2 linked regions of the Candidatus Palibaumannia cicadellinicola genome follow. Each later gene encodes a partner of the first gene's protein in a complex. Links are inferred from orthologs where the notes say so. Each region holds a gene or a part of one and is shown on either strand. Other genes may lie near its edges. The genes, in order: IM45_RS01625 and IM45_RS03450.

Region 1 (6,319 bases):
TTGTTTCACAGTAGAACGGGCAATAATATTGTGCCCAATAGTAGCCTGGATAGCTATATCAAACTGTTGACGTGGGATTATTTCCTGTAGCTTATTAACTAACTCACGCCCACGGTATGGAGCATTTACTCTATGAGTCATTAGTGTTAGCGCATCGATGCACTCACCGTTAATTAGCACATCCACGCATACCATATCTGATGCTTGGAAACGCTTAAATTCATAATCTAGCGATGCATAACCACGTGAGGTACATTTTAAACTGTCGAAAAAGTCTAGTACTACCTCAGCCATAGGGATTTCATAGGTCAATGTAACCTGATGTCCGTGATAAACAATATTTTTTTGCACGCCACGCTTATCGATGCATAAGTTAATTACTTTACCTAGATATTTCTGTGGTAGCAGAATATTACATTCAACAATTGGTTCTCGTAGCTCTTCTATACGATTTAGTGGCGGCAATTTTGCCGGGCTATCTACATAGTAGGTACTTTTATCAGTAGTAATTACTTCATAAATAACTGTAGGTGCAGTAGTAATTAGATCGATATCATACTCACGTTCTAGCCGTTCTTGAATAATTTCCATATGTAATAAACCAAGAAAACCACACCTAAAACCAAAACCAAGCGCGGTAGATCTTTCAAGCTCATAGAATAATGAAGCATCGTTTAAACTGAGTTTTCCTAAGGCATCATGAAGGGATTTATAGTCATCGGAGCTAGCTGGAAAAAAACCAGCATAGACCTGAGGTTTCACTTTCTTAAAACCAGGTAGCGCTTTGTTTGCTTGTTTATGCGTTAAAGTAAAAGTATCTCCAACCGGTGCGCCGAAAATATCTTTTATAGCACAGGCTAGCCAGCCTACTTCACCACATTTGAGTACTTCGCGATCGACACGCTTCGGTGTAAAAAATCCTAAACGATCAGCATTGTAGCTCTGGCCGGTGCTCATCACTGTCACTTTATCGCCTTGGCGTAGAATGCCATTTTTGATACGTACTAAAGAAACTAAGCCCAGATAGTTATCAAACCAAGAGTCGATAATCAGCGCCTGAAGTGGTGCATTATGATCGCCTTTTGGCGGTGGTATATCCCGCACTAGACGTTCGAGAACATTTGATACTCCGAACCCAGTTTTAGCAGAGCAGCGTACCGCATCGGTAGCGTCAATGCCAATTATATCTTCAATTTCTTGCAAGACCCGATCTGGATCTGCGACGAGTAAATCAATTTTGTTTAGTACTGGCACTACTTTTAAATCCATTTCTATAGCGGTATAGCAATTCGCAAGAGTCTGTGCTTCAACTCCCTGACTAGCATCCACTACCAATAGCGCACCTTCGCAAGCTGCTAGTGAACGGGAAACTTCGTAGGAAAAATCTACATGGCCGGGGGTATCAATAAAATTTACTTGATATACTTGGCCATCTAGTGCATTGTAATTAAGTCTCACACTTTGTGCTTTGATAGTAATACCTCGTTCACGTTCAATATCCATAGAGTCAAGCACTTGAGTTACCATTTCACGTTCACTCAAGGCGCCACAGAACTGAATCAGGCGGTCAGAGAGTGTTGACTTACCGTGGTCAATATGGGCTATAATAGAAACATTACGTATGTTATTCATGTATTATTTATTATAATTAGGGATTTCAAGACTAAAATAAAGCTTTTTTAAAAATTTTATTCTATATTTCTCTTATTCTCATTCTTTACTCATTAAAAAAAATGCAATAATGCAATATAAGTATTATCTATAGTATCATCATGCCGATATAGCTCAGTTGGTAGAGCAGCGCATTCGTAATGCGAAGGTCATAGGTTTGACTCCTATTATCGGCACCACTTGAGTTTAAATATGCACGGAACGAACAGCTTATAATTTGATAATGAAATAAATGTAATCTAGTAGGCTATATAATTTATAGTTCTGCTATAAGCACTTTCTGTTCCATCAATTTTATTTTTGACTTCTGATATATTTCAAGCTTCTTATATTCTTTTGCTACGACAGTTTCTGGTGCATGGCCCAAAAAGTCTTTGTTCATTAGTTTACTTTGAATACGATCGATTTCACTTTCGATACGCACAATTTCTTTTGCGAGCCTATCTAGTTCATCAACCTTATTGATAAGGCCCACAAGCGGTATTAGTAATTCAGCACCTGGAACAAGCTTAGTGACAGAAATAGGACCTCTATCTTCTATTGGTAGTAGAGTGATGGTATCTAACTGCGCTAGTGTACGGATTATTATAAAATTATCATTTACCAAACGTTGTGCTTCAGTAGATGTATTGCGTAATAGTAACGCTAGGGGTTTGTTGAGTGCAATCTTCATTTCAGAACGGATAGTACGTACTGCGATAATAACTTGCTGAGTCCACTCTAAGTCAATTAAGGCTTGAGCATCGATTAAAGCTGCATCATAGATAGGAAACTGTTGCAGCATTATTGTGTCGCCGTGCCTACGAGTAATAACCTTAATTCGTTGCCAGATGGTTTCGGTAATAAAGGGAATAACTGGATGAGCTAAACGCAGTAACGCTTCTAGCACGCTAACTAAGGTATAGCGTGTACCACGTAGTTCTGCTATTTTACCTCTACTCATGATAGGTTTTGTTAGTTCTAGATACCAGTCGCAGAATTGGTACCAGGTAAAATCATATAGTCTCTCAACCGCTAGATCGAAACGGTAATTATCTAGCGCTTCACGGAATCGCTTCACTGTCTGGTGAAATTTAGCTAAAATCCAGCGGTCTGCTAGTGAGAACACTTTATCGCTGCTATTAAAACCACAATCTTGGTCCTCAGTATTCATCAATACAAAACGACTAGCGTTCCACAGCTTATTACAGAAGTTACGGTAACCTTCTAAACATTTCATATTCCAGTTAATATCGCGTCCAGTAGAAGCCTGCGCTGCTAGGGTAAAGCGTAATGCATCGGTGCCGTATGGTTTGATCCCATTAGGAAATTGTTTGATAGTAATATAGCTTATGTTTTTTACTAGCTGTGGCTGCAACAGATTTCCGGAACGTTTAGCTAATAATTTCTCTAGCGAGATGCCATCCACTATATCTAATGGATCGATAACGTTACCCTTGGTTTTTGACATCTTTTGTCCTTCTTCATCACGTATAAGACCAGTAATGTAGACGGTTTTAAAAGGAACTTGTGGCTTACCTGTGATATCTTTATTGAAGTGCATTGTTAACATTATCATACGTGCTATCCAAAAGAAGATAATATCAAAACCACTCACTACCACGCTAGTTGGATGGAAAGTACGCAGTGCTTCAGTATTATTAGGCCAGCCTAGGGTCGAGAAAGTCCAAATACCAGATGAGAACCAGGTATCTAATACATCGTCGTCCTGGCATAGGGTCACTCTATCCCCCAGTTGGTGTTTCTGACGTACTTCCGCTTCATTGCGGCCGACGTACACCTTACCTTGATCGTCGTACCAAGCCGGAATACGGTGGCCCCACCATAGCTGACGTGAAATACACCAGTCTTGGATATTACGCATCCAGCTAACATACATATTTTTATATTGCTTCGATACAAATTTAAGCTCACCCATTTCTACCGCTTCCATTGCTACTTTGGCAAGTGGTGTAGTACGTACATACCATTGATTAGTTAACATTGGTTCTATTACGACGCCACTGCGATCGCTATAAGGTAAAATTAGCTTGTGAGATTGTATTAAAGCTAGCAGACCAAGACGGTCAAATTCTGCTACTATAGCTTTACGTGCCGCAAAGCGTTCAAGACCGCGGAATACTTGTGGAATAGTGCTGGAGTATACGTTGCTAACTTTGCCATAGGTATCAAAAATTTCTGCTTCTTGGCGTATTTTACCTTCAAAAGTGAGAATATTAATAACAGGTAATTTGTGACGTTTACCGATTTCATAGTCATGAAAGTCATGTGCTGGAGTAACCTTCATACAACCGGTGCCCTTAGTTATATCAACATTTTCGTCAGCTATGATCTTGATGCGACGGTTAACCAAAGGTAGCAAGACAAATTTATTAATGATATTTTTATAGCGGAGATCATAAGGGTTGACTGCTATTCCAGTATCGCCGAGTACCGTTTCTGGACGTGTTGTGGCAACAACTAAATAGTTCAAGCCTTCTATAGTCTTAATGCCATCTGCGAGTGGATAGCGTAGATGCCACATCGAGCTTCTGGATTCGCGATTTTCTACTTCAAGATCTGATATAGCTGTATGCAATTTGGGGTCCCAGTTTACTAGACGTTTTCCACGATAGATTAAATTTTCTTGATACAGGCGGACAAATACTTCTTTTACAGCATTGGATAATCCTGCGTCCATAGTAAAGCGTTCTCGTCCCCAATCCACCGAACATCCTAAACGACGCATCTGATTGGTAATCGTGTCGCCTGATTGCGCTTTCCATTCCCAAATTTTATCGATAAAAGCTTTGCGCCCATAATCTTGGCGAGTTTTACCCTCTTCCGCAAATATTTGACGCTCTACCATAATTTGTGTGGCAATGCCTGCATGATCGGTTCCTACTTGCCAAAGAGTATTTTTACCTTGCATTCGCTGATAGCGGATGAGGATATCCATAAGAGTCTGCTGGAAAGCGTGTCCCATATGTAGGCTACCGGTAATATTAGGGGGAGGGATCATGATGCAGTAGCTCGGTTTGCCTGGATCACCATTAGGTTTGAAATAACCTTGTTTTTCCCAGTGCTCGTACAACGGTTGCTCGATTGTTGTCGGATTGTATGTTTTGTCCATAGTAGTCAATGCACTAATATACTAAGATAGCGGTTTAGCGGTAATTAATTGGAAGCCAACACTACGATAAGCTTTATACCGTTTACGTGCCAACTGTTTGAGATATTCTTCATCAGGTACGAAGTCAATTACTTCATGGAAAGACAAAGCAAAATCAATATACGCAGGTAGTAGGTTTACCATCAAATCACGTGGTACATGACGATGTTGATGCGGCCAATATATTTCTACCGGAGCGCCATCTTGCGGTCCTTCACCTACTAGATTATGCGGAATAAAAGCTGCTGGAGTTTGTGTCCATAGTGCATTATCTAGTTTTATTGCCTGTTTATAGTTTTCACAAGCTATAAGTACCCGTTTTCCTGCACGCCAATGGAGAACAGCTAGATTACAAGCGAGTTGTTCCATGGTGATTAATCCGTTTATTATGACATGCTGGTCGAGGAGATAGAAGGTTACTTGTTTCATGTAATGAGTCTGTCATTTATCTATTGACTCATCACAACTAAAAGCGGAACGATTGAGTAAGAACTGCGATAACATTGCCACCGGACGCCCGGTAGCGCCCTTAGTTTTTCCAGAATTCCAGGCGGTACCTGCAATATCCAAATGTGCCCAATGATATTTCTGTGCGAAGCGAGACAAAAAACAACCAGCGGTAATAGCTCCGCCAGGACGCCCACCAAGATTAGTCATATCGGCAAAGTGAGACTCAAGTTGTTCCTGAAACTCATCTACCAGCGGTAAAGGCCAGACACGATCTCCAGCCTGCTCAGCAGCGCTACGGAGTTCATTAGATAGTTGATTTTGGTTAGACATGAGCCCGGTTAGATGATGTCCCAATGCAATAATGCAAGCGCCTGTTAAAGTAGCGATATCAATTACAATTTCTGGATTAAAACGTTCCACGTAAGTAAGAGTATCGCATAGTACCAGACGACCCTCAGCATCAGTATTTAATACTTCCACAGTCTGTCCGGAAAGAGTAGTGAGTATATCTCCCGGCCGTAACGAATGACCATCAACCATATTCTCACAGCCTGCCAGGACTCCAATAATATTCAGAGGTAAGTTTAATGCTAGTGCCACGCACATAACGCCATAGACAGTGGCAGCACCACACATATCATATTTCATCTCATTCATATTGTCGGAGGGTTTAATAGAAATACCACCGGAATCAAAAGTAAGCCCCTTACCAACTAGTACTATCGGACGGGCTTCTCGATCTGGATTACCATGATATTCGATAACTGACATTAGTGATTCGTTGGTAGAACCTTGGCCTACAGCTAAATAAGCGTTCATTCCCAACTCTTTCATCTCTTTTTCGCCAAATACCATGATTGTTGTATTATTGCTGTAGCTATTCGCTAATAAGCGAGCATGAGATGCTAGATAGGCTGAGTTGCAGATGTTAGGTGGCATATTTGATAGATCTTTAGCAGCTTTGATGCCAGTAGCAATAGCTAGACCATGTTGTATAGCGCGTTCACCGCTAATTAACTCACTACGTGTCGATAGGTTAAATACTAT
Region 2 (6,288 bases), 380 kb from region 1 along the record:
TTTGCCCAGCGAGCATTCTTGTGGTGTATCAGGCGTAGTTTTTTCATCGCTGTCTTTCTTCATCAGCATCATTTCCAGCGCCTTCAGACGTAATTCTAATTGGCTAAGTTTTTCGCGGGTACGTAGTAGTACCTGGGTTTGTACATCAAATTTTTCACAGCTAATTAAATTCATACGATTAAACTGGTTTTGCAAAACCTGACGGATCTTTTTTTCTATATCGTCTCCTAGGTTGCGAATACTTTTAGGTAACGAATCATGAACTTGGAGAACAAGTGCTTCTATTTTTTGGGGATCTATCATAGTTAGTTCTCTAAACTAGTTAGAATAGAATTGGTTAAATGTAATGCTAGTTAAATTCAAAGAAAAACACTATAAAATATAACCATATTTTGTTACTAATTTTTCTATTTTTAATGAAACTGTTTTATTACATGGGAGGCTTTCATCATCCGCTGTCATTTTTCATGAAGTTTTATTAAATAATTTTACTAACTAAAATTAACCAGTACTCAATTACTTTACTTATACTGGTAATTTTTTTTACGTTTAAGCCTACCTTTTAGTTCTAGTAACCTATAATAATTTAGAGGTTGATCTTACCATGAATAAGATACTTTTTTCCCAATTCGGTACACCCATAGAACGCGTAGAAATAGCGCTTGGTGCTTTACGTCATGGCCGTGGTGTATTAGTACTAGATGATGAAGATCGGGAAAATGAAGGCGATATGATTTTTGCAGCAGAAAATATGACTATTGAGCAAATGGCACTTGCTATTCGTTATGGCAGCGGTATCGTATGCCTGTGTCTTACTGAAGAACGCCGTCAACAACTAGAGCTACCGATGATGGTAGAGCGCAATACTAGCCACTATAAAACCGCCTTCACCGTAACCATAGAAGCTGCAGAAGGTGTGACTACTGGTGTTTCTGCGGCTGATAGAATCACTACGATTCACGCAGCTATCAACGATGATGCTATACCATCAGATCTCAATCGCCCTGGGCATGTCTTCCCACTACTAGCTCAGCTAGGCGGTGTACTGAATCGGGGAGGGCATACCGAGGCAGCCATTGATTTAACCTCACTTGCTGGTCTTAAGCCTGCTGGCGTATTATGCGAAGTAACTAATCAAGATGGTAGCATGGCGCGGACATCAGAAATAATTGCCTTTAGCCATCAGCACAATATGCCAGTGCTCACCATAGACGATTTGGTAGCCTATCGTCTAGCTTTGCTCTAGCCAACTTTCATTATCAGGCTAAGTTATCGCTTTCAAGCACATTATGAGAAATTATAACTACAATAGACAATGTTAATCTATGGAAAGCCTGTTAAAACTTCCTGTAGCGTGTGGGGCTAATATCAGGATATTACAAATAACAGATACTCACTTGTTCGCAAGTAAGCACGATACTTTACTTGGAGTAAAGACTTTCTATAGCTATAATGCAGTACTGGACGCAGTGCAAGCTACAGATGATCATTTTGATCTGGTAGTGGTAACCGGAGATCTGGCACAGGACTACTCACCTAATGCTTATCGTCACTTTGCTAGTGGTATGACGCGGCTGCCGGCACCATGTGTCTGGTTACCGGGTAATCACGATTACCAACCGGTGATGGTGAATATTCTAGCTGAGTACGGGATTTCTCCGGCAAAACAAGTAATAATGGGTGAAAACTGGCAGCTTTTGCTACTTGATAGCCAGGTATATGGTGTACCATACGGCAAATTAAGCGACTACCAATTAAAATGGCTTGTCAAAATTTTAGTACAGCAGCCGCTGCGCCATACCATACTTTTGCTACATCATCACCCTTGTCCTTCAGGATCTATCTGGCTAGACCAGCATCGCCTAGGTAATGCCCACAGATTGGCAGAGGTACTACAGCAGCATCCCTTAGTTCATACTCTGCTATGCGGTCATATTCATCAAGAGCTAGATGTAAACTGGCAAGGACGACGTGTGCTGGCTTCGCCCTCAACTTGCGTACAGTTCAAACCGCATCATACTAGCTTCACTATCGATACAGTAGGTCCTGGCTGGCGTTATCTTGACCTTACTTTGGAGGGAGATGTTTATACTGAAGTGCGTCGATTGACGAGTCATGAGTACCTACCTGACATTAATAACGAAGGCTACTAAATTATGCCTATCTTATCGTATTATTCTATGAACTTACTTATATAACGTGAGACTCATATTTAGCAACTTCTGCGTTTAGTTCATCGATCTTGTTTTTCATTATTTCACGACAGTATTTAGTCAATCCTCGTACCTGTTTCCTACTATAGTCTTGGGTATCTATAGGTGGAAGAATTTCGATAATAACGATCCCATTAGACCAGCGGTTAAGCTTAATCTTATCGGTAGTATTGGAGACGCAAATTGGTACGATTGGCACTTCAGCTGCAATAGCAGTGTAAAAAGCACCAGTTTTGAACGGTAGCAGTCCGCGTCCGCGGTTGCGAGTTCCTTCTGGAAATATCCAAATAGATATGTTACGTTTTTTCATACTATCGACAATCTGGCTTAGTATCTTATGGGCACGAGTGCCGTTATCACGATCAATAAGTAAATTACCGGTGAGCCAATAAAGTGGACCAAAAAGTGGGATCCACAGTAGGCTTTTTTTACCAACGGTAACCGTCCGCGGTTGTACTACATAGGCGGCGGTCACCATATCGTAATAGTTTTGATGATTAGCGATATAGATGCAATTTTGCGGTAAAGTTACTTTTTGAGGAAAACGTACCTCAATTTTGATTCCAAATAGGGGTGCCATACGCCCAAACCAACGGCCGAATGCCGCAACATGACGAGGATTACGCGGGCTAAAGAGACAATAAATTAAGCCTAATATGCAGATCATAATAGAGAATAGTACCACCAAAAAGGCGCGAACAATAGCTAGTAGCATGTTTACCTCTTAACTCTCTGATCTACTGTAACTAGAATATCGTACTCAAATTTTATACTAGTTAGGAATACTTTAGTCGGAAGCTGATAAAGCAGCTTACAGCGCATCTTTTAGATCAGTTAGCAGCTTAATTGATTGATGTTGAAAATCACAGTAAAAAATATAATATACTCGTTAGTAGTAATATTTTTATATTTTTCAGAGGATTCAGATCTGTTCTAATATCGTGAGTGCATCAGTCAGTTTCTTCACACCGAATATTTGCATATTCTCTGGCACTTTTTTTGGCACATTAGCTTCAGGTAATATGGCATAGCGGAAACCATGTTTCGCGGCTTCAGTAATACGCTCTTGACCACTCTGAACTGGGCGAATTTCACCAGCAAGTCCTACTTCACCAAATACTACCAAGTCTCTTGGTAGCGGACGGTTATGTAAGCTAGATACTATAGCTAACATCAGTGCTAAGTCAGCGCTGGTTTCACTAACTTTTACTCCACCAACTACATTTACGAACACATCCTGATTTGCCATCTGTAGCCCACCGTGGCGATGTAGCACCGCTAGCAATATTTCTAGCCTATTTTGTTCTAATCCCACCACGATCCTACGGCGCGGCTGTGCGATTATAGAATCATCTACCAGGGCCTGAATTTCTACTAAAAGCGGGCGAGTACCTTCCCATACTACCATAACACTACTGCCTGCGGTCATTTCTTCCCTTCGACGAAGGAAAATAGCTGACGGGTTATTTACCTCGTGCAACCCATGCTCGGTCATAGCAAAAACCCCCAGTTCATTCACAGCGCCAAAACGATTTTTATTACTGCGTAAAATTCCAAAATGGGAATCTGAGTCTACATTCAGCATAATCGAACAGTCAACACAGTGTTCAAGTACCTTAGGACCTGCCAATGAGCCGTCTTTGGTAACATGTCCAACCATAATTACTGCTACGCCCTCGTTTTTTGCAAAACGCGTAAGACAAGCTGCGGCTTCACGCACCTGGGAAATACTACCAGGCGACGATGGTACATCCGTCATATACATTACTTGAATGGAGTCTATAACCATCAACTGCGGTTTTTCTTCTAAGGCAGTGAGGCAAATTTGCTCAATGTTAGTTTCTGGTAATATATTTAGCTCTGTGTTAGGTAGTAGTTTCAATCTATGAGCACGTATAGCTACTTGCTGCAGAGATTCCTCGCCACTTACGTATAAGGTTTTTATTTGCAGTTGGGTGGTTATTTGGCACAATGTTTGTAGTAATAACGTACTTTTTCCGGCTCCGGGGCTACCGCCTAGTAGAATCACGCTGCCTGGCACTATACCACCACCCAGCACGCGGTCGAACTCTTTAAAACCGGTAGAAAAACGTGGTAGTTTTTTGAGGCAAATATTTCTCAGTTTTTGTACTTTTTTTGTACTGACAATAGTTTGATTATCATAGCCGGCAAACCAAACTGGCCGTACCGCAACTCCGGTAGCCTCTCGGTAGCACTCAGTGATAGTATTCCAAGCCTGACAATTAGTACACTGCCCTTGCCAGTGAGGATATTCTAAACTGCACTTATTACATATAAAAAAACGTTTTACCGCTTTAACCACAAATGACCTCGGCAATGGCTAATGCAAGTAGAACACTACAGAATACTACGTTTAGAGTCATTAGTCTTTATGATGGTAGCTTAGGAGACACAAAAATTACAAGATGTCGCACCTAGATCAGACCAATTAGTAGTATCTAGTAAACTAAACGAGTAAAATCTATTAATGATTTTTTATAGATATGATCTGACGCCATAGATCACGTTTAGCAGCAGCGTCATTCTCAAGTACCGATAATGGTGGAGTGACTAAAGAAATACCGTTTAAGTTGCGGATAGCTGTTAAACCTACCCACCAACAGTGAAAGCGTAAATGTTTTGGTAAGATCATTAATTGTTCAGGAGTAATATGCAGTAGTTGTTTCGTAATCAATGGTATGCTACGTACCACATCTGCGACGAGAGGATGATCTGGAGGCGGCAGATGGTCTGCAATTGCAACAAATAAGAAATTGGTATGTGCCGGCAACGTTACTACAACTTCGCCTTGTAGCAATTGTGGACGCCACAGCGTCCATTGTATGATGCCTAGTTGTTTTAACTGCCAGTCACGCCTTATAGTCATAAGTAACAAGTAGAGTGAGTAAATACTTATTTATTCACTATCACTACGCTGGGCACGCGAGCTCTGACGGCTGAAACGACGTTCGCAGCCAGCAGCAGTTCCAGCTGCACGGCGATCGTGGAAGTTACGACGAATACCATGGCGTTCAATACATCTAGCCGGAGCTTCACTAAAAAGTTGCATATTAATAGGTTTATTCATAATACGAGTACGGGTGAAATGAGAGAGCATATCACCCGGTATGCCTTTCGGTAGCTCTATAGTAGAATGTGATGCAAATAACCTAATATTACCAATGTAACTACTATTTATATCCCCTTCATTGGCGATAGCCCCAACGATATGACGTACTTCTACACCATCATCACGACCTACTTCAATTCGGTATAAATCCATTTTACTAAAGTCTAAACGTTCACGGTGAGTATGTCGACGAAACTCACTACGAGGGCGGCGTTCAACAATAGGATCTGGCGACATAATTAGTGGACGTTCACCCTGAGCCATTTTAAGTAGTACTGCGGCCAGCGTTTCCATATCGAGATCTAATTTTTCTGTCCGCTGCAGCCTAGCCAGCATGGCACGATACATACTTAGATCTCTATTTTTGAGTTGATTTTTTACTTTAGCAGCGAATTTTTCTAGACGACGGGTGCTCAGCACCTCGGCGGTTGGCAACTCCACTTCCGGAATCGTAAGTTTCATCAGGCGTTCAATATTACGCAACAAGCGACGTTCGCGGTGCTCTACGAACAGTAGAGCACGCCCAGCTCTACCGGCGCGCCCCGTACGACCTATGCGGTGTACATAGGATTCAGAGTCCATAGGAATATCATAGTTCACTACAAAGCTGATGCGATCAACATCTAAACCGCGTGCGGCTACATCAGTTGCTATTAGAATATCTAGACGGCCATCTTTAAGACGGCTCAGCGTTTGCTCTCGTAGCGCTTGGTTCATATCACCGTTCAGCGCCGCGCTATTATAACCATTTTGTTCCAGCGATTGTGAGACTTCTAACGTTGCATTTTTGGTACGGACAAAAATAATTGCCGCATCGAAATCTTCTGCTTCTAGGAAACGTACTAGCGCTTCATTTTTACACCTTCCGTGCACTGTCCAGTAGCTTTGACTGATATCTGGACGATTAGTAACACTAGATTCTATGTGCACTTCTTGTGGTTCATT

What was found.
Region 2: the proteins of IM45_RS01625 (region 1) and IM45_RS03450 are in contact, whole or in part, in a solved structure (PDB 1EM8), measured with the Escherichia coli proteins. The link is inferred for Candidatus Palibaumannia cicadellinicola from one-to-one orthologs.

Annotation. Positions count from the first base shown.
Region 1 is NZ_CP008985.1:343,969-350,287, forward strand. Bases 3,529-6,266 are described here. They hold IM45_RS01625 (DNA polymerase III subunit chi), read right to left. Parts: upstream 5,252-6,266; coding sequence 4,805-5,251; downstream 3,529-4,804. Other genes in these bases: IM45_RS01620 (valine--tRNA ligase), read right to left, coding at 3,529-4,783; pepA (leucyl aminopeptidase), read right to left, coding at 5,264-6,266. Also shown: lepA (translation elongation factor 4), read right to left, coding at 1-1,632; more of IM45_RS01620, read right to left, coding at 1,928-3,528; more of pepA, read right to left, coding at 6,267-6,319. UniProt on the Escherichia coli protein: Part of the beta sliding clamp loading complex, which hydrolyzes ATP to load the beta clamp onto primed DNA to form the DNA replication pre-initiation complex.
Region 2 is NZ_CP008985.1:720,688-726,975, forward strand. Bases 3,400-6,106 are described here. They hold IM45_RS03450 (DNA polymerase III subunit psi), read right to left. Parts: upstream 5,101-6,106; coding sequence 4,699-5,100; downstream 3,400-4,698. Other genes in these bases: radA (DNA repair protein RadA), read right to left, coding at 3,400-4,536; IM45_RS03455 (DEAD/DEAH family ATP-dependent RNA helicase), read right to left, coding at 5,131-6,106. In the rest of the region: ubiquinone biosynthesis accessory factor UbiK, read right to left, coding at 1-303; ribB (3,4-dihydroxy-2-butanone-4-phosphate synthase), read left to right, coding at 605-1,246; cpdA (3',5'-cyclic-AMP phosphodiesterase), read left to right, coding at 1,326-2,153; IM45_RS03440 (1-acylglycerol-3-phosphate O-acyltransferase), read right to left, coding at 2,191-2,928; more of radA, read right to left, coding at 3,136-3,399; more of IM45_RS03455, read right to left, coding at 6,107-6,288. UniProt on the Escherichia coli protein: Part of the beta sliding clamp loading complex, which hydrolyzes ATP to load the beta clamp onto primed DNA to form the DNA replication pre-initiation complex.